DNA from 2 places in the Faecalicoccus sp. LCP19S3_E2 genome. Region 2 is predicted to be linked to the other one. Evidence: riboswitches for the same ligand, from Rfam matches in the RefSeq annotation. Region 2 holds a riboswitch; the other holds the start of a gene.
What was found. Region 2 has a riboswitch for lysine ahead of lysA (diaminopimelate decarboxylase). Riboswitches for the same ligand answer to the same signal wherever they lie in the genome.
Positions count from the first base shown of each region.

Region 1: linked by a shared signal. The riboswitch ahead of ACTQX6_RS10825 (transporter substrate-binding domain-containing protein) and the one ahead of lysA (diaminopimelate decarboxylase) in region 2 are both predicted to bind lysine.

Region 1 is NZ_JBQKEP010000014.1:30,399-41,543, reverse strand. It holds gene eutH (ethanolamine utilization protein EutH) at 1-945, opposite strand, end outside; gene ACTQX6_RS10855 (aldo/keto reductase) at 1,056-2,183, shown strand; gene ACTQX6_RS10850 (Cof-type HAD-IIB family hydrolase) at 2,263-3,093, shown strand; gene ACTQX6_RS10845 (DegV family protein) at 3,097-3,936, shown strand; gene ACTQX6_RS10840 (VanZ family protein) at 4,024-4,566, shown strand; gene ACTQX6_RS10835 (GYF domain-containing protein) at 4,625-5,674, shown strand; gene ACTQX6_RS10830 (DUF2752 domain-containing protein) at 5,667-6,056, shown strand; lysine riboswitch at 6,177-6,342, shown strand; gene ACTQX6_RS10825 (transporter substrate-binding domain-containing protein) at 6,418-7,242, shown strand; gene ACTQX6_RS10820 (amino acid ABC transporter permease) at 7,259-7,987, shown strand; gene ACTQX6_RS10815 (amino acid ABC transporter ATP-binding protein) at 7,997-8,734, shown strand; gene pfkA (6-phosphofructokinase) at 8,906-9,868, shown strand; gene pyk (pyruvate kinase) at 9,899-11,145, shown strand, end outside.
Region 2 is NZ_JBQKEP010000011.1:21,305-32,449, forward strand. It holds gene argJ (bifunctional glutamate N-acetyltransferase/amino-acid acetyltransferase ArgJ) at 1-573, shown strand, start outside; gene argB (acetylglutamate kinase) at 570-1,430, shown strand; gene ACTQX6_RS09680 (aspartate aminotransferase family protein) at 1,440-2,621, shown strand; gene argF (ornithine carbamoyltransferase) at 2,618-3,532, shown strand; gene ACTQX6_RS09690 (cupin domain-containing protein) at 3,529-3,873, shown strand; gene ACTQX6_RS09695 (M20 metallopeptidase family protein) at 3,893-4,981, opposite strand; lysine riboswitch at 5,054-5,218, shown strand; gene lysA (diaminopimelate decarboxylase) at 5,276-6,556, shown strand; gene dapF (diaminopimelate epimerase) at 6,540-7,358, shown strand; gene dapA (4-hydroxy-tetrahydrodipicolinate synthase) at 7,345-8,229, shown strand; gene dapB (4-hydroxy-tetrahydrodipicolinate reductase) at 8,220-8,927, shown strand; gene dapD (2,3,4,5-tetrahydropyridine-2,6-dicarboxylate N-acetyltransferase) at 8,932-9,609, shown strand; gene ACTQX6_RS09725 (hypothetical protein) at 9,859-10,452, shown strand; gene ACTQX6_RS09730 (hypothetical protein) at 10,569-10,796, shown strand; gene pyrH (UMP kinase) at 11,109-11,145, shown strand, end outside.

The DNA of each region.
Region 1 (11,145 bases), on a different contig from region 2:
ATCTGTCATGGCCGCAATAAAACCCATTTGTCCTCCTAAGGCATACGCACCGCTAACGCAAAAGGCAGCGTTGATTCTTTTGCCTTCCGGACTCATTTTCGGATACAATGGTAAGATCGCAATGGAACTACCTAAAGAAAGCAACAATCCAATTAAGGTCATTGTTTCGATACCGCAAAACCTTGCAAAGCTCTGTAGTGGCTTTTTGGCATAATGTAAAATGAGTTGACACAACACATGCGAGCCGGCAACAATCATTGTGATTTGAAAGACAAGCAATAATCCATCAAGTAAAGTATTCATAGATACAAAAGGTAGATGGAAGAAATAAGAGAGAAGTACGATTCCAAAACAAAGAAGACCGATGATTTCAATTCCCTTGGCAAAATACTGAAGAAGCCTCAGCAGCAAGCTTTTATTCTTCCATAATCCTAAAAATAAGAGTCCATAGATACAAAATAGTGGAATCAAGAGGACAAGATCAATTTGTAAGGACAATAGCAGCAATATAGGAATGAGTCCTAATAAGCCATACGTAACACCTTCCATAAAAAGAGGGTGTTCTTTTGGCTTTAATTGACCTAGAAATATAGGAAATTGAAAGCTGATCAGACATCCTAACGTGCTTGTTAAAAAGACACCGGTTAGAAAAAAGGTGGCAGGATCATGAATATAGCTTTGAATCAGCGGCAGACCGCCTAGATCGGGTGCCAATAAAGAGCCTATGATCACGCTGCTGGAAGGATGTAAGCGTAAAAAGGAAAGGTCTAACTGGTCGGATAAAGTGACAAACAGACAATAAAATCCTAATAAGGAAAGGCAGAGATTGCCCATAGTATTTAAAGCCTGGTCGATACATCCGGCCAATCCCCATTTTCCATTTTGAAGTTTATCGAGTAAACCTACTATCGCAAAAGTGATGAGAATGCATACAAATATATTCATGTGTCTATTGTATATGCAAAATGCATTATCGGCTATAGTAAACAGGTATTGGTAGACGACTGCAATTGGTTTTATAATAAAACGGAAGATAAATAAAGGAGGGGATCATCTTGATTACACATGATTTTAAAGGAGTGAAATTATCCGGTTTAGGCTTAGGTGCAATGCGATTACCCACTTTAGAGGGAAAAGAGAATCAACCAGATCAAGACAAAGTCAATGAAATGGTAGCCTATGCGATCAAACACGGTATCAATTATTTTGATACCGCATGGGGCTATCATGGAGGCCAAAGTGAAATTGTATTAGGCAATGCTTTAAAGAAATTTGATCGCTCGCAATATTTTCTGGCTGACAAATTTCCCGGATATGATTTAGATAATATGCCACATGTTGAAGAAATCTTTACTAAACAACTACAAAAGTGTCAAACAGAATACTTTGATTTTTATTTATTTCATAATGTCTGTGAGAAAAATATCGATGCGTATCTCGATCCGCAATATCAAATTTTAGACTATCTTTTAAAACAAAAGGAACAGGGAAGAATCCGTCATTTAGGTTTTTCCTGTCATGGAGAAATGCCGGTATTAAAAAGATTTTTAAAGGCTTACGGAAAACATATGGAGTTTTGTCAGCTGCAGATCAATTATGTGGATTGGAAATTTCAACATGCCAGAAAAAAGGTGGAACTGTTGGATCAATACGGTATTGATGTTTGGGTCATGGAGCCTTTGCGTGGTGGCAAGCTTGCCCAGTTAAAGCCGGAATATGAAAGTCGCTTACATGCGCTTCGTCCTACGGAAAGCATACCGGCCTGGGCTTTTCGATTCTTACAGAGCATACCACAGGTAAAGATGGTTCTTTCCGGAATGTCGAATATGCAACAGCTGCAGGAAAACGTTGAAACGTGGTCAACACAAAAACCTTTAAACGATTCGGAAAAAGAAGTCCTGTTTTCTATCGTAGAAGAGATGACAAAGAAGATCGTCGTTCCTTGTACTTCCTGTCGTTATTGTACTTCTCGTTGTCCACAGGGACTGGATATTCCAAAATTATTATCTTTATACAATGAACATGCCTTTAGTCAGGGAGGATTTATTGCCCCTATGGTTGTTTCTACCTTGAAAGATAAAGGGCCTGGTGCCTGCATACAATGTCATAGTTGTGAAAAAGTCTGTCCGCAACAAATTCATATTTCAGAAGTATTAAAAGATTTTACGGCTCTTTTACGATAAAGAAAAACAAGAAATGAATTAGACACTTTTCGCAATTAGTCCATAGAAAAACAATTTACAGTTGTGATATACTTCTTTCATGGAAACAAATAGACTACGTTTGGTTTTGTGTGATATTGACAGTACGCTGATCAATTCAAAGAGGGAATTAACCCCTCGTACGAAAGATATGATTGAAAAGCTGCATGCGCAAGGTGTGTATTTCGGCCTGGCTTCGGGAAGACCGGTCGATGAACTGCAGCGCTATGCGACAGGATGGGGAATTTCCTTTCCTTTTGAGTTTTTAATTGGTATGAACGGCAGTGAGCTGTGGGATGAAATTTATCAGAAGCAATACGATTACTATAAGTTAAAAAAAGAATGGATCCAGGAAATCCTGGAGGCTATGCATCCCTTTGAAGCCAATGCGTTCATTTATTTGGATGGCAAGCTGGTGGCACAAAGGATCGATGAAGCGATGAAGCATTCAGCTGTGACCTCACAAAAACCGATCCACGTGATCGAAAGTGATGCCGAGTTATATGCTTATGATAATGCGAAGATTATGTTTCGTATGAGTACTGAAGATACTCTGAAGGCCGAAAAGTATTTTAATGAACATCCCAATCCTTATTATAAGGCGTTTAAGACACAGACAACGCTGTTGGAATTTGCCGATCGTCGTATATCAAAAGGCTATACCGTTAAAAAGCTGGCTGATCTGTATGATTTTGGATTGGAAAACATTTGGTCTTTTGGCGATACGACCAACGACAATACGATGTTGGAAGTAAGTGGCAGGGGCATCTGTATGTGTAACGGAAGCGATGATACCAAGGCCATAGCGGATGAAATCACAGAATTTGACAATGACCATGATGGCGTAGCCAACTATATCGAAAAACATTTTTTCAGACATCAAGGAGGTTAGACCATGAAGAAAGTTGCATTAATGATCGATTCAAGTGCGGATATTACCAAAGAAAAGGCAAAAGAACTAAACCTTCATGTTTTGCGTATGCCTGTTATCGTAGATGGAAAGGAATACATGGAAGCAGAAACAATTACCGATGAAGAAGTGTTGGAGGCGTTGGAAGAACAAAAAAGTGTAAAAACGGCCCAGCCAATTGTCGGTGATATGATCAAAATGTGGGATGATTTGTTGAAAACACACGATGAGGTGTTTTATCTTCCCTTAACCAATGCGTTATCCGGCACCAACAAAACGGCAATCACGCTGGCAAAAAACTATGAAGGAAAAGTAACGGTTGTACAAAGTGAATTTGTATGTTATCCAACGGTGATCATGATGCAGATGGTCAAAGAGATGATTGAAAAAGGATATACCTGTGCACAGATCAAGGAAAAGATTGAAAACGAAGGTGAGCTTTTGGCTGTGCTGATTCCGGAAAAGCTGGATACATTAAAAGCAGGAGGTCGTATCTCACCGGCTGCTGCCGCCATAGCAGGATTATTGAAGATCGTTCCTTTATTGAATATTCGTCATGGTGCTATTGATTTAGAAGATAAGGTTCGCACCTTAAAGAAAGCTTATCAAAAAGGAATCGAAGTCGTGACAAAGGATGTGAATCCGGAGGATTATATCTGGATGGTTATCGATGCTTTTGATCCAAAGAAAAGCGAAGACTGTAAAAAGATGTTGGAGGAGGCTATCGGTCAACCGGTACAGCAGCACTCTTTTAAAACAGTCATCTTATCGCATGTAGGAAAGGGAACCATCGGTTTTGGACGCATCAAAAAGATAGAATATTAGAAAGGCGGAGCATTCCGCTTTTTTTACACCATAATTTAACATATTCATTTTAAATTCATCTTACAGTTCGTGCTTATACTGTCACCTATGAAAAATAGAAAAATACGGTATTTGTTTTCTTTTCTGTTTACGTTATGTTGTGTGGGATTGATGTTTATCATCTATACGTTGTCAAGTGAAGATGGATACGCCTCCGGACAACGCAGTGCCAATGTACAGGAAATCATCAAGGAAAACGTTCATGAATACATGGATTCAACAGAAATAGGACAGAAGCTTCACTATGGACTTCAATCTTTGATTGAAGCGATTTCTCCGGATGGGGATAACTGGTATCAGACCATTCGCAATATTGCGCATTTCAGTTTGTATTTCTTTCTTGCGCTTTTATTGTATATAACTTTTTCTATTGCCGGAATTACCCGACTTTGGAAGATCATCTTATCTTTATTGATTTGTTTAGGCTATGCGCTATTTGATGAATTTCATCAAAGTATGGTCATCGGAAGGATCAGTACGATGGACGATGTTATAGTGGATATGTGCGGAACTTTAATGAGTTTAGGATTTTGTTGGGTCATATCTGCTTTCTGCGCCTGCCTTCGTTCAAAACCAAGGCCGAGATTGTAATTTAGTTAAAATAAGGTATAATTTGTTTAATCAAAATAAACTTTAAGGAGATGTGAACATGGAATGTAAACAATGTGGAAATAGTCTTCCGGAAAATGCTAAGTTTTGTCCGGAATGTGGTGCGCCTGTGCCGACCGATGATGTTGTCGAAGAAACACCATCCGCAAAAGAAAAGGTAGAAGTTGTAGAAGCAGTTATCGAAGAAGATCAAACAACAGAAGCGGAAGAACCGGTGCAAGATGTCGTGGAAGAAGTAGAGGAAACGAAAGAAGAAACGATCACTCAGGAAGAACCGGTTGAATCGGAAGAAGAAAAAGCACAAGCGGAAGAATGGTATTATGTCAGGGAAAGTCAATCGGCTGGACCTTTTACACTGGAGCAGATGATTGAACGAATTCGTGATGCGCAGATCAAAGAAGAAACTTTGGTATGGAAAGCCGGAATGGCTGACTGGCAGAAGTTAAAAGATACGGAATTAAAAGAATATCTTCCGACACCAGATGTAAAGCCGGAAGGAGATCAATGGTATTTTGTCGATGCCAACAATAAACAAAATGGTCCTTATACAGTGGAACAGATGAAAGGCTTGATTCAGGCCCATCAAATTTATGGAAATACGTTTGTATGGAAAACTGGGATGGCTGACTGGAAGCGTTTAAAAGATACAGAACTTGCTTCTTATGTGATGCCGGAAGCACCTAAACAGGAGAGTGCGCATCAAACTTTTACAAAAAAGCCGATCTATATTTCAGAAAGAAGCATTGGATTGTCCATTGTCTTAAGCATTGTGACATGCAGCATTTATTATTACTATTGGTTATATACCTTGGCAAGAGATGTCAATGAATGTTGTAGAGCACAAAATAAATCTGGACCTGGAGAGCCGGGAATTGTCGTACTGTTATCATTGATTACATGCGGTTTATACGGTATTTACTTTTACTGGAAAGCCGGAAAAGTGTTAAGTGAGCTAGAATTTGATAATGGATATAGAGTTTCCGATAACAGTATTATCATGTTAGTTCTTCCGTTCTTAGGCTTAGGTATTATTTCCATGGCCATTTGCCAAAGCACTTTAAACGATATTTGTCGTTACGGAAATGAGTAAAAAGATTATCAAGGTGACAGGGGCTGTTTTCGTATTGCTCCTGTTTCTTCTTTTTATCGGTGTATATTGTCCTATCCAAAAAATCTTTGGGATTCCATGTCCCGGTTGTAATATGACGACCAGTTTATATTATCTGCTTCAGGGAAATCTACAGGCTTCCTTGTTTTATCATGCGATGTTAATTCCTACAATGGTCTTTGGCTTGTTGATTTTCTATTGCCATATCAAAAAAAAGAGGAAGTGGAAAGAGCGGTTACTATGGATGTGGGCCGGTTGTATGATTGTCTATTATATTTATCGTATGGTTTTTATTTTTCCAGATATTCCGATGGTCTATGATACCAACAGTATTTTTGGACAGTTCTTCCATATTTCTTTATAGTGGTAAACGATAGGAAATCTATTGTTTATACGACTTAAAAGGACGTTCGTGCAGAAAAGGAAGTAAATAGGTTGACAACCTTTTCTAATCTGCCTATAATGAGCACATACAAGTAAATTAGTTGAAGATAGAGGTAGCGATGCGTCAGAGTACTGTAGGGAGCCGGCGGGCTGTGAAATACAGGAAAGGTAATCATCGCCGAAGGAAATGATATGGCAATGTCATTTCTTGGGGCTTTGGGAAATACTCAATGCACTCCTTCGCAAGAAGAGGGGTTATCTTAAAGGCGAAAGAACCAAGGCCATATGGATAACACATATGGTCTTTTCTATTTTCAACCTAAATTAGGAGGAAAAGAGATATGAAAAAATTACTTGCAGCATTAGCCGTTGGAACATTGGCTTTGGCCGGTTGTTCAAGTGGTACAGACAGTGCCAATGATGACACGTTTACCGTAGGAATGGAGTGTGGATATCAGCCATTTAACTGGCAAACATCCGATGCCCAAACCGACTCTGCCGTTGAGATCAGCGGCGGTGGAGGATATTGTGATGGATACGATGTAATGATGTCACAAGCCATTGCCGATGAATTAGGTCAAAAATTAGAAGTGAAGAAAATTTCATGGGATGGTCTTCAGCCTGCTTTGGATTCTGGAGAAATTGATGCGATCGTTGCCGGTATGACAGCCAGTGATGAGCGTGAAGAAGGAATCGACTTTACGACACCTTACTACGAAAGTGAAGGAATGGTCATGATCGTTCGTGCGGACAGTGAAATGGCCGGCTATACAGATATCCAGGATTTCTCCGGTCATAAAGTCATCGGACAGAAAAACACCAACTATGATACCGTTATCGATCAAATCGAAGGTGTTGATCATCAGACACCACTTGCGACGTATCCAGAATTAGTAGCCGCTCTACAAAATGGAGTAGCCGATGGTATAACAGCGGAAATGCCGGTTGCCGAAGGTGTTGTAGCCGCCAATCCAGGACTTGCGATCGTACAGTTTGCAGAAGGACATGGATTTGATGTAGATACGACCGTATCAATTGGATTGAAAGAAGGAACACGCGATTCTGATTTCTTCAAGAGTGTACAGGACGCATTAGATTCCATCAGTCAAGATACAAGAAATGAATATATGAAAACTGCGGTTGAAAACGCACCAACCGAAGAATAGGAAGGTTTGATGATCCATGAGTATCGATTTTGGAAGGGCATATGAAATATTTATAGAGAATTGGAGCTTGTTTTCTTACGGTATCCAAAATACTCTTTTATTCGCAATCGTTGGTACGGTTGTCGGGCTGATCCTGGGATTGATAACCGGAGCCTTGCGTGCAATTCCGGAAGATCCCATGGATTCATTTCCTGTTAAGATTTTAAAGAAGCTTGCGAAATGGATCGTAGGATTCTATGTCTGGTTTTTTAGAGGCACACCGATGATGGTACAGGCCTTGTTCTTTTTCTACTTGCTTCGTCCTATTTTAGGATGGACAGGTTTCTCGGCCGGTTTGATCATCATCTCGGTTAATACCGGTGCTTATATGGCAGAAATCATTCGTGGTGGTATTCAGTCGATCGATGCCGGACAAAGTGAAGCGGCAAAATCCCTGGGGATGACAACGTTTCAAACGATGGTTTCCATTATTTTTCCGCAAGCCATTAAAAACACCTTCCCGACGATTGGAAATCAGCTGATCGTCAACATCAAAGACAGCTGTATGTTAAATGCGATCCAGGTAACAGAGCTTTACTTCCAGTCTTCTTCGGTAGCCGGAAGTAACATGAAATTTGCCGAAGTTTACTTTTTGGAAATGGTGATGTACCTTGCCTTAACAACGATCGCAACATTGATCCTGAATGTTGTGGAAAGAAAAATCAACAAGACAAAGACAGTAACAATCAAGGAAAACTGTGCATAGGAGGTTTGTATGGAAACAGTCATTCAGGTACAACATTTGAAAAAACATTTTGGGGATCTTCAAGTTTTAAACGATATCGACTTTGAAATCAATAAAGGAGAAGTGGTTACGATTATCGGATCCTCCGGTTCGGGAAAAAGTACGCTTCTTCGCTGTATCAACTTGTTGGAGATTCCGGATGGCGGAAACATCTTATATAAAGGAACAGATATTTTAAGTGGCAGGCTTCCTTTGACAACCTATCGTTCCAAAGTGGGAATGGTTTTTCAAAGCTTTAATTTATTTGCGAATAAGACCGTTTTAGAAAATTGTATGATCGGCCAGATCAAAGTCTTAAAGCGTTCGAAAGAAGAAGCACAAAAAATTGCCATGCAGCACCTGGAAGAAGTCGGTATGCAGAATTTTGCCGATGCCAGTTCGACACGTTTATCCGGTGGACAAAAGCAACGTGTGGCGATTGCCCGTGCTTTATGTATGGATCCGGAAGTCTTATTGTTTGATGAACCAACATCTGCGTTAGACCCGGAAATGGTTGGCGATGTTTTAGAAGTTATGCAGACACTAGCCAAAGAAGGCTTGACAATGGCTATTGTGACCCATGAGATGCAGTTTGCCAAAGATGTCAGTGATCGTGTGATCTTTATGGACAAAGGAGTCATTGCCGAAGAAGGAGCACCGCAGCAGATTTTTGAAAAACCGCAGCACCAGCGTACAAAACAATTCTTATCACGTTATTTTGACCGTTAAAAAACGGTCTTTTTTGTGGTTGGTCATTTTGAAAACAGTTACATTTTTCAATTCTGTTACAATCCAAATTTCATAAAAACTTAACAGCTTTTTTTCTTCTTTTTCGACGGGCATTGTGTTATATTTAAAGTGCTATAGAATGGTTAAAGATTGTTCTTAGGAGGAATACATATGGTTAGAAGAATCGGTATTTTAACCTCAGGAGGAGACTCGCCGGGGATGAACGCAGCCATACGAGCTGTCACAAAAGTCGGTTTGAACAGTGGCCTTGAAGTATTCGGTATCTATAATGGATACAAAGGAATGGTAGAGGGCTATATTGAACCGATGACTCGCGAAACGATTCGTGAGATTGTCAACCGCGGAGGAACGATTCTTGGATCGGCCCGTTTACCGGAGTTTAAAGATGAGGAAGTTCGCCGCAAGGCCATTCATCAGCTTTCCAAACGAGGCATTGAGGCCGTTGTTGTTATCGGAGGGGACGGTTCGTATCGTGGTGCCTTGTCGTTGACAGAAATGGGAATCAACTGTATTGGTTTGCCGGGTACGATCGATAACGATATCACCTGTACAGATTTCACGATTGGATTCCATACGGCATTGGAAACCGTTGTCGATGCAATCGATAAACTGCGTGATACATCAAATTCTCATCATCGCTGTTCTATTGTTGAAGTTATGGGAAACCGTTGTGGAGATCTGGCCCTTTGGTCAGGAATCGCATCCGGAGCCGATATGATCGTGACCAGTGAAACCGGTTTTGATGAAAATGACGTTTTGGATCGCTTACGCGATTTGGATATTATACGAAAGAAAAAACATGCGATTGTCGTGATTTCCGAGAAGATCACCGATGTCGATCAGTTTGCCAAGAAAGTGACATTGAATACAGGTTTTTCAGGAAGGGCAACTGTATTAGGCCACATTCAGCGTGGTGGTTCACCATGTCCATATGATCGTATGTTGGCTTCTCAAATGGGAGAAAAAGCAGTAGATCTTTTAATGCAGGGCATTGGAGGACATTGTGTCTGCATTCGCGACAATAAGATCGTATCTTACCCGATCGAAAAGGCACTGAGCATGCCTGCTGAATCTCGTAAGCCATTACAAAACTTATTTGAACGATTAGTTTAGAAGGAAAAAAGGAAGGAATCGAAAAAAATTATGTGTATTAGTGACAAGAAGACAAAAATTATTTGTACGATCGGTCCGGCCAGTGAAGATAAGGAAACTTTGAAGAAACTGGTTTTGGCCGGTATGAACATTGCCCGTTTGAACTTCTCTCATGGAAGTTATGAAGAACACGGCAATCGAATCAAATTGATTCGTGAGGTATCTAAAGAATTGAACAAACCTATTGGTATCTTGTTGGATACAAAAGGTCCGGAAATTCGTTTAGGTGATTTTAAAGATGGCGGCTGCCAGTTTAACGAAGGTGACGTTGTCAAAATCGTTAAAAAGGAAGTAGAAGGAACACATGAACAGTTTACACTGCGGTGTCCGGAAGTCTTCCACGACGTAAAAGCCGGTGACTGCATCTTAATGGATGATGGAAAATTAAAAGTGACGATTCTGGAAGTAACAGAAGATGAGATTCAGGGACGTATTGAAAACCCTCACTTCTTAAAGAGCCGTAAAGGATGTAACTTGCCAGGTGTTGTATTAAGTATGCCTTTCATTTCGGAAAAGGATGAAGCTGATATTCGTTTTGGATGTAAACAAGATGTGGATTATATCGCAGCCAGCTTTACACGCCGTAAAGATGATGTATTGGCCATTCGTAAGATCTTGATTTCTGAAAGAAAAGACAACATTCAGATTTTCCCTAAGATCGAAAACCAGGAAGGTTTTGATAACCTGCGTGATATTTTGGAAGTCAGTGACGGTGTCATGGTTGCCCGTGGTGACTTAGGTGTTGATGTCAGCCTGGAAATGGTTCCGATTTATCAGAAACAGATCATCTCAATTGCCAATGAATTAGGTAAACCAGTTGTCACAGCTACACATATGTTGGAAAGTATGCAGGAAAACCCACGTCCAACACGAGCAGAAGCCAGTGATGTTGCCAATGCGATCATGGATGGTACAGACTGTATCATGTTGTCAGGAGAAAGTGCTGCCGGTCATTATCCGGTAGAATGTGTACAGACAATGCACCGTATCGCCGATGCGATCGAGCCTATGATTCCTTATCAGCAACGTTTAAAACAAGGAATTCGTACTTCACGTAATTCTTTGAACGATGCCATTGGTGTCAGTGCTGCTGATACATCCATTGCGTTGGATATCAAATGCATCATTGCCTTTACACAGAGTGGTCTAACAGCTCGTCGTTTAGCACGCTTTAGACCACAAGCTCCAATCATCGGTGTATGTTTCGATGAAGTTACGGAAAGAGCTATGCTTCCAAT
Region 2 (11,145 bases):
TTTAATCGAATCAGTGTGGATGGAGATACTTCCACCAATGATATGTGTGTGGTTTTGGCTAATGGCATGGCCAAAAACAAACCGATTCAAACGGAAGGTGAAGCCTTTGATACGTTTAAAAAAGCGTTACATACGGTCATGGAAAATCTGGCGATACAAATTGCCAGTGATGGAGAAGGTGCCAGCCGCTTGTTGAGCGTGACCGTGTATGATGCCCAAAGCGAAGAACAGGCCGAAAAGCTTGCCAAATCTGTTGCTTCCAGTACATTGTTTAAAGCGGCGATGTTTGGCAGTGATGCCAACTGGGGTCGTGTTCTTTGTGCCATGGGGTATTCACAGGCAGCTTTTGATCCGGAAATCGTGGATGTGACATTTGCCTCAAAATTTGGCAAGATTCAAGTATGCCAGAGTGGGAAAGCCCTGGATTTTGATGAAGAACAAGTCAAAAAAATTCTCCAGACAGATTCCGTTCAAGTTTTGATCGATCTGCATCAAGGGGATGAGGTTGTTACGTGCTGGGGTTGTGATCTGACGTATGATTATGTAAAGATAAATGGAGATTATAGAACATGAAACCAGAAACACAAGCACAAGTTTTGGTAGAGGCCTTGCCTTATATCCAAAAATATAGAGGAAAAACGATCGTTATTAAATATGGCGGAAATGCGATGATCGATGAAGCGCTGAAAATGGCGGTCATTCAGGATGTCGTGTTATTAAACATGGTCGGTGTCCATGTGGTTTTGGTTCATGGTGGAGGACCGGAAATTTCCAATTTATTGGAAAAAGTCGGTAAAGAAACACAATTTATCAATGGCCTTCGCTATACCGATGCGGAAACAATGGAATTTGTACAGATGGCCTTATGTGGAAAAGTCAATAAAGATTTAGTCTCCCTTTTAGAAAAAGCCGGCGGAAAAGCGGTCGGTCTTTCCGGATTGGATGCTTCCATATTTAAAGCTTTACGCCATACCGATATTTATCGTACGGATTATGGATATGTAGGCGATATCATCAAAGTAGATGCTTCTTTAGTGCAGGAGTTACTTGATAAAGGCTATATTCCAGTTTTAAGCAGTATTGCTTCCGGCTATGATGATGACGTAAGCTACAATATCAATGCCGATCTGGCAGCAGAAAAAATTGCCATTGCCTTAAAGGCTGAGAAGTTTATCCTGCTGACTAATGTTAGTGGTGTCATGGAGGATATAGAAGATCCGGAGAGCCTGATTTCTTCGATTCAAGTTTCAAAGGTACGATCCCTGGAAAAAGAAGGTATTATTTCCGGAGGGATGATTCCTAAAGTACAGTGTTGTGTTGAGGCAGTACGTCAGGGAATTCATTCTGCCAATATACAAGACGGACGCATCCCACATTCGATCCTCATTGAGTTATTTAGCGATCAAGGTGTGGGTACGATGTTCTATTAGGAGGCCATCATGAATTTAGAAGAGATAAAAACATTGGAAAAACAATATGTGATGCAGACCTATGCGCGCAATGACTTATTTTTGGTCAAAGGGCAAGGATGTTTGTTATATGATGATCAAGGAAGCAGCTACATCGATATGACATCCGGTATCGGTGTCAATTGCCTGGGACATAATCATCCGGCATTGGTAGAAGCATTACACGATCAAAGTCAAAAGCTTATGCACACTTCCAATCTGTATTACACTGAACCAATGGTACAGGTAGCCAAAGAGTTAGTGGAATCAACCGGAATGTCAAAAGTGTTCTTTGCCAATTCAGGAGCAGAAGCCAATGAAGGTGTCATCAAGCTGGCACGTAAATACTCCAGTGATCGCTATGGACAACATCGATATAAAGTATTAAGTCTGGTGCAGTCTTTTCATGGAAGAACGATGATGACATTAACGGCAACCGGTCAGGATAAATTTCATCAGTATTTTTATCCGTTTCCGGATGGCTTTGAATATGTTATTACCAATGATATTGAAGATTTCAAACAAAAGCTGGACGATTCTGTATGCCTTGTCTTGATGGAAATGATTCAGGGAGAAGGCGGTGTATTACCACTTGATAAAACTTTCGTGCAGGAAGTCACAAAACTTTGTCATCAAAAGGATGTACTGGTAGCTGTTGATGAAGTGCAAACCGGAATCGGTCGAACCGGAAGCTTATTCTGTTATCAACAATATGAAATTCAACCGGATATTGTTTCGATGGCTAAAGGCTTAGGCGGCGGCCTTCCGATTGGAGGCATCATGACCAATGAAAAATGTTCAACCGTCTTACAGGCCGGCATGCATGGTTCGACATTTGGTGGGAATTTAATGAGTACAAGAGCAGCTATGATGGTTTTATCGATCGTTAATCAAAAGGAATTTTTGGAAAGCGTGAAAGAAAAAGGACAGTATTTCATGGATGCCCTACAAAACATACAAAGCCCGGATATTTTAGAAGTGCGTGGTATAGGACTGATGATCGGGGTAGTTGTGGATGAAAAGAAACGAGCCGGTTTTGTCAAGAAACTTCAAAAGAAGGGTGTACTTGTCTTAACAGCAGGATCACAGGCCATTCGTCTTTTGCCACCATTGATCATTTCTAAAGAAGAACTGGATCAGGTGATTCAGGCATTTCAGGAGGTATTTTCATGAAACATTTACTTACAATGCAAGATTTGAACAAAGAAGAGATCCTTCAGATTTTGGATTTGGCCGATCAGTTAAAATATGAAAGAAAACATCAGATTCCACATCGGCATCTGGAAGGCAAAAGTGTAGGTCTGATCTTCCAAAAATCAAGTACCCGGACACGTGTTTCCTTTGAAACCGGTATTTATCAGTTGGGTGGACAGCCTTTGTTTTTGTCAAGTCGTGATTTACAGATCGGACGAGGAGAGCCGGTGCAAGATACGGCCCGTGTTCTTTCCCGGTATTTGGATATGATCATGATTCGAACCTTTGACCAAAAAGAAGTAGAAGATCTGGCAAAATATGGAAGCATCCCTGTCATCAATGGCTTGACTGATTACAGCCATCCTTGCCAGGTACTGGCTGATCTCATGACGATTCGTGAGCGTTATGGAATACTGGAAGGATTAAAAATGTGTTATATTGGTGATGGCGATAATATGGCGAATTCTTTGATCGTCGGAGGGTTGCTTGTCGGTATGAAGGTCAGTGTGGCAACACCGGTTGATTATAAACCGGATGCCAAAGTGATGGATTTTGCCAAAGACTATGCGACATTTAGCTGGACATCCGAGCCTAAAGAAGCCATCAAAGATGCGGATGTTGTGATTACCGATACCTGGGCCAGCATGGGAATGGAAGAAGAAAAGGAAATTCGCCAAAAGGCGTTTCAGGGCTATACGGTTGATGATGATTTAATGGCATTGGCCAAGCCACAAGCCATGGTTCAACATTGTTTGCCGGCTTATCGTGGTCAGGAAATCACAGAAAAAGTCTTTGAGGATCATGCCGATGAAATCTTTGAAGAAGCCGAAAATCGCTTACATGCACAAAAGGCCGTCATGGTCTTATTGATGAAGGGAGAAAAAGCTTGAAGTTAACACCAGAAGATCGAACGAATGTTCAAAACGGGAATGGTACGGTTCATTTTGAACACATTCTAACCAGTGAAGAAATGAAAGGTATGAACAAGATGTATGCCCAGGTTACATTAAAGCCTGGATGCTCTATCGGATATCATACACATATCGGAAATGGTGAGGATTATTATATCCTTAAAGGGAAAGCGCTTGTCAACGATAATCAGGAAAGAGAAGTAACGCTTTTACCGGGTGAACATTTGTATTGTCCGGATGGAAAGGGACATTCTATTTCGAATCCGGGAAGTGAAGATCTAGTCTTTATGGCATTGATCATTAATTCAAAACCACAATAAAAGAGCACGATGTGCTCTTTTATGCGTTTTTGGCAATTTGAATATATGCCTGGATCCCCTGCAATAAGATTTCTTCATCAAAATCAAAATGTGAATTGTGAAGGGGAATATTTGTTCCTGTGCCTAAAAAGAAGAAGACGCCCGGTACATATTGTTGATACCAGCTGAAGTCCTCGGAAATCATTTCATGAGTATCTAAAATCGATAGAGAATCCAGAATCGTATGTACCTTTCGTACAAGCTTTTTATCATTGAATACGACAGGATAGCCCTCACTGATGGAAAACTCGAATCTAGCTTCTTGATATGCTTTTGCACAACTATATAGCTGTTCCTTTAGATATTGGTAGATATCCTCATCTAAGGAGCGCATCGTACCTTCTAAATGACAATGATCACTGACTACATTTCGTACTGTTCCGCTTTCTATTCTTCCAAAGCGAAGTAATCGGGCATACTTTGGATCAATCTGGGATTCCATTTGATAGAGGTCTAGAAGATAACGGGCACCGATTTCCAGAGCGTCGATTCCTTCTTTATATTTGGCCGCATGACTGGTCTTTCCGAAAATATCGATGTTTACCTCACTGCTTCTTGCCATCATAGGCCCCGGGATCGTGGCAATCTGACCGGCAGGAAGAAAGGGCCAAAGGTGTGTGCCATAGATTTCTTTGACTTTATATTTTTCTAAGATACCTTGTTGACACAAAAGCTTGGCACCGCCGGGTGATTCTTCTCCGGGTTGAAAGATCAACAGTACATTACAGGAAAGCTCTTTATAAAAGGTATTGAGTTCCTGGGCAAATCCCAGCAACAAGGCCATATGGCCATCATGTCCACAAGCATGCATACATCCTTCATGTCCGCTTTTAAAAGGAACCTCTGTCATCTCTTTAACAGGAAGAGCATCCATATCACTGCGAAATGCAATCGTAATTGGCTTTTGGTTGTCAAAATAGGCTACAACAGCACTTTCAATCGGTGATTCGATCTGGCAATCCAGCCCATCTAAAGCTTGCAGGATATATTGCTTGGTCTTGGGCAGTACAAGTTCTAACTCAGGAATCTGATGAAGATCCCTTCTATATTTTCTCACTTTTTCTAACATAGAGTTATTTTATCGAAAAATTTGAAAATTTTCAAAAACTATTTACATTTTCTTTCATATTATGTATAATTCTTTCATGATAGAGGCGCAAAGACGATGAAAAAATGGAAAGCCGGCAGGCATTTGATCCATTTTGGGGGCAACTTTGCCGAACTGTTTTTTCAGGCATGAACAAACAGTGGGCCGATAAAGAATATTTATCGGACTGTCTACGGATGTAGGAGGGCTATCGCACGATTTTGATCGTACCGACAGGATAGTCTATCCTGTCTTTTTTCATAGGAGGGCTTGAGTATGGATGCCGTTTTAAAGATTGGCGGAGTTCCGGTTACCGAATTAAAAGAAAGATATGGAACACCGCTCTATGTATATGATGAAGAAAAACTGCTTCATCAATGCAGGCAATATAGTCAATATTTTAGCTGCGATGCCTTTGATACCGAAGTGCTTTATGCGTCCAAGGCATTTAGCTGTATAGAAATGCTTCGTCTAGTTAAAAATCAGGGACTCAGTGTTGATGTTGTGTCAATGGGAGAGCTGTTTACCGCATTAAAAGCCGGTATATCACCTGATCGCATCTATTTTCATGGCAACAATAAGACTTTGGAAGAGATTCAATATGCGCTGGATAATCATGTTCAAACGTTTATTGTCGACAATTTACAGGAAGCGTATTTATTGGTGGAAGAGATGAAAACAAGAGATTATGTTCTGCATGTTTTATTACGAATCAATCCTTGTATTGAAGCCCATACGCATGCTTATATTCAAACGGCCAATATAGATTCCAAATTTGGCATTCATTTAGAATCGATATCGCAAATTGTAGATCTGATCCAAACACTGAAACAATCGAATCATATTGTCTTTGATGGATTTCATGCACATATTGGATCGCAAATCTTTGAAAAAGAAGCTTTTGTCAAAGAAATCGAAACGATGTTTTCTTTAATCGATACAATGCAGAAAAAGGGTATTTTATGTTATACTTTGAATTTAGGTGGTGGCTTTGCCGTACATTATACCGATGAAGATCAACCGATTCCGATTTCCGTTTTCAGTTCTGTGATTTTGGAAACCTGTCAGAAGATGCAGGAATTGTATCATACAAACATTCAGAAAATCTTAATCGAACCGGGACGAAGTATCGTTGCCGAAGCGGGATCGACTTTATATACAGTCGGTTTTATCAAAAAGACACCACATAAAAAATATGTATTTGTAGATGGCGGTATGTCTGATAATATTCGTCCCAGCTTATATCAGGCAAAGTATGAGGCCGATATTGTCAATCATATGGATCAAAAGAGAACCGAAATAGTTTGTGTAGCCGGAAAGTGTTGTGAATCAGGAGATATCTTGATCGATTCCATTGCCTTGCCACCTTGTGACAGCGGTGATCTTTTGATGGTCTATTCGACCGGTGCTTATGGTTTCAGTATGTTTAATAACTACAATCGAAATTTACGTCCGGCCGTTGTTTTTGTCAAAGAAGGGAACAGTCGCCTGGTTGTAAAACGAGAAACGCTGCAAGAGCTTTTGAGAGGGGATGTGTGTGATGAAGATCCCGTTTAGAAAATATCATGGATGTGGAAATGATTTTATCATCGTACAGGAAGAAGAAATTTATCCGGAGCTGTTACAAGATTTGATCGTACAAAGCTGTGATCGACATACGGGGATCGGCGCCGATGGATTTATCGTTGTCCGAAAAGAACCGCTGGAGATGTTGTATTATAACCAGGATGGATCTCGGGCACCGATGTGTGGAAACGGGATACGCTGTTTTTCACAGTTCTGTATTGATGAAGGCATCGTTCATAAAAAAGAGTTTGTGGTAACAACATTGGCTGGTGATAAGATCATTCGTGTTTTAGATGATCAGACCTTTCAGGTGAATATGTCCAAGCCCGAGTTTGATGATCTAAGCCTTACCGGTACCTCGAAAAGAATCTGGGATGACTTGTACACCATTGAAGATCGGCACTACCGATTACATACACTTTTTCAAAGTACGATCCATACAGTTGTCTTTGTCGATGAATTGAATGAAGAGTGGATGCGAAAGGATGGAAAGATCATTTGTGAAGATCCGATGTTTTCATTACAAACCAATGTCAATTTTGTCCAGTGTATCGATCCAACTCATATACAGATGCAGACCTATGAGCGAGGATGCGGCATGACGTTAGCGTGTGGAACAGGGGCCTGCGCCAGTGTGGTTTGTGCTTATCAATTAGGCAAATGTAAAGATAGTGTGGAAGTCCTGCTTCCGAAAGGGCGTTTAAAAATTCATATTGATACAAACGGGGATGTATATATGACAGGAAATGCACAGTGCATTGCGAAAGGAGAATATGTCTATGAAACCAATTAAGGGTAGTATTGTGGCGATGGTCACACCGTTTAAAGAAGATGAAAGCGTTGATTTTAAACGATTGGAACAAACAATCGAATATCAGATCAAAAATGGTACGGATGGCATTCTGGTTTTGGGCACGACCGGAGAAAGTACGACCATGACGCATGAAGAAGATGATGAGGTGGCTCTTTTTACCATTGAAAAGGTCAATGGAAGAATTCCGGTTATCGTCGGAGCCGGTTCCAACAGCACACAGACACAGTTAGAAAAAAGTATCAAATATTCAAAGATGGGAGCCGATGCGTTATTGTTGATTTCTCCCTACTACAACAAGGCAAACACACAAGGGATGATTCGACATTTTACTGTTTGCGCGGATGCGGTCGATTGTCCGGTCATCCTCTATAACATTCCGGGAAGAACCGGTTGTTCGATTTCCGAAGAAGTTGTCAAAGTATTAAGTAAGCATCCAAATATTTGCGGAATTAAAGAAGCCAGTGGAAATATTTCTTATGCGACTTCAATCGCTCGTTATCTAAGTGATGATTTTGCGATGTATTCCGGCAATGACGATATGATCACCAGCTTACTATCTATTGGTGCCAGTGGAGTCATCAGTGTTTTAAGTAACATTTTGCCTAAACAGACACACGATATGGTTTCTTTGTTCCATGAAGGAAAAGTCAAAGAAAGTCTGCAGCTGCAGTTAAAGTATCTGGATGTCATTCATGCCTTATTCTGTGAAGTCAATCCGATTCCGGTCAAAGAGGCGATGCGTTTAATGAATATGTCGGTGGGCGGTTATCGTTTGCCGCTTTGTGAAATGGCGCCGGAAAACCAGAAACGTTTACACAAGGCACTTAAGGAGGCTGGTTTATGCGAGTAGCCATTATTGGAAAAGGAAAGATGGGAACTTTATTGGCACAAACAGCCCAAGCTAAAGGAATGCAGGTAGTCGGACTCTTTGATATTACCGATAAGGAAATTTTATTGAGCCAAACGGTCGATCTGGTGATTGATTTCAGTCATCGTGATAATTTAGATTGGGTCATTGACTATGTGCAGAAAACACATGCTGCCCTGGTTTATGGTACGACTGGTTTAAACGATGAAGATAAAGAAAAACTAAAAGCAGCATCCAAACAAAATGTGGTTTTCTACTCTGCCAATTATTCTATTGGGATTGCGGTTTTGACCAAGGTAATCAAAGAAATCACGCCGCTTTTAGAAGCTGATTTTGATATGGAGATTATTGAAAAACACCACAATCAAAAAAAAGATGCTCCAAGTGGGACTGCCTTACAGCTTTTAGAGGCAATCGATCCACAAAATGCTTATACACATCAGTTTGGTCGCGTTGGGATGGTAGGTGCCCGTCAAAAAGAAATTGGTATTCATGCGGTTCGTGGAGGAACTTTAGCCGGTGAACACTCTGTTTTATATTTAGGGCAGGATGAAGTGTTGGAGTTTACCCACCAGGCAACCAGCCGTCAAATTTTTGTCAATGGTGTTATCAAAGCAGCTATGTATGTATCAGATAAAAAAGCAGGCTGGTACACGATGGAAGATATGATGAAAGGATAGAAGTATGGAAGCGCAGGAAATTATTGATTTTATACACAATGCCGAAAAGAAAACACCAGTCAAAGTAATCTTTAACAGTGATAAAGATATTTACTGGAACAATTGTAGAGTCTTTGGCAATATCGTTTACGGAGATTGGAAAGATATTAAACCCGTTTTGGGCTCGTATCCGGAACTGGACTATGTGATTGAAAACGATTGTCACAACAGTGCTGTTCCTTTGTTGGATTTAAAGAACATACAAGCTAGAATTGAACCCGGGGCTATTATTCGTGATCAGGTAGAAATTGGAAACAATGCGGTTATTATGATGGGGGCCATCATCAATATTGGAGCTGTAATTGGTGACAATACAATGATCGATATGGGCGCTGTACTTGGCGGTCGAGCTACGGTTGGAAAGAATTGTCATATCGGAGCCGGAGCTGTGTTGGCCGGTGTTGTCGAACCAGCCAGTGCTACACCGGTTATCGTTGATGACGATGTATTGATCGGTGCCAATGCGGTTGTGATCGAAGGCGTACATATCGGGAAAGGTTCAGTAGTGGCAGCCGGTGCTGTTGTCATAGAAGATGTACCGGAAAATGTGGTCGTAGCCGGAACTCCAGCCAGAGTCATCAAACAAAAGGATCAAAAGGCAACCGATAAAACCGCTTTAGTACAAGCATTACGATCCTTATAATAGAACACAAAACAGTCAATCATGGCTGTTTTTTTCTTATGGATAAAAGAGATTTCTGAAAAATCATAGATTAAAATCTTAAAGTTTTTTAGAACACTTTTATTCCATGTTTTCGCTCTATAAAATTTATTAAGAAAAAAGTAAGTGAGTTTTATAAATTAGTTCTCACTTACTTTTTTTATAACTTTTTTTCATACCTTTTTGGTTGTTTTTACGTAATTAATATTAGAAATAAGGAGGATATTCAAAATGGTAGAAAATTATGAACTGGAACATGTGATCCAGAAACAGAAACGTCTGTATGACGAGCAGTGTAAGAAAATCCTATCGTTTAAACCGATATTGGCTTATCTTTTTCAGTGCTGTCTGGAAGAATGTAAGGATATGAGCCTGGAAGAGATACAGGATCTGCTGGATGAAGAACAACCCCATGAAAAGATGATCAGCCGAAACGTGGAAGATCAAAGTGTGGCCGGAAGCATGGTACGTTATGACCTGTTGTATAAGGTTCGAAATCCTTTGAACAATCAATTTTTGTGGATCAATATTGAGCCACAGGGAATGGATCCCGGTGCCTATGATCTGTTTCATCGAGCCTTTTACTATGGTGCAAGAATGGTGGGACGACAAAGAAATGATCCGGAAGGTTTCAGGGAAGATGACTTTGACAACATACAAAAAATAATTACTCTTTGGATTTGTTTACAACATGCGAAATATAAAAATGATACGATCAATAAGTATGTGCTTGAAGAAAAGTGCATACTGGGACAGTTGAAACACTCTAAAGATTTTTATGACTTGATAGAGATACAGGTGATGTATCCCCGGCAATACCAGTGATGAAAAGACGATGGAAGAGATACTGGATGGCGAAAAGAATGTGATGGAGTATCTCAAGCTTTTGTTTATATCGAAAAGAGAATATGAGCAAAGAAAAGAAATCCTATTGAAAAAGTATGGTAATATTGAAAAAGGAAGTAGAAAGTGAGATGAGAAGGATGTGTACATTTAGCGATGCGGTATGGGAAAGAGGAAAAAATGAAGGAATCTTGTCAAATTCGATAAAGAATATACAAAATTTAATTCAAAATCATGTTGTCTCAAGCATTGAAGAAGCTATGGACTTATTAGGGGTAGAAGCTTCATTAAGACCAAGTATTCTACAATCGATACAGATACATTAGAAATCAATATAGCATATATCATTTAGAAAATGGGTATTATTAAAGAATAGAGGGTCACGATATTTTGACTCTCTGTTTTTGGCTTAAATGATATATTTTTGGGGTTATTGTAATTAATATTTCAACAGTTAAAAAGTTTTAGTAAAAGGAATACACGATGTTGGATTTTAAGAAAGATGTGCTCAATTAGAATGAATATCTTTTTGTATATTTTGTGAAACTCGCATTCTTGTCATTCTAATGACTTCCACTTTCTTTTGGTCTTTGCTTAGTGTATAATTCTATTGAATTGAATTATTGGGGAGATCATCTATGTATAAACGTGTATTATTAAAGCTAAGCGGGGAGG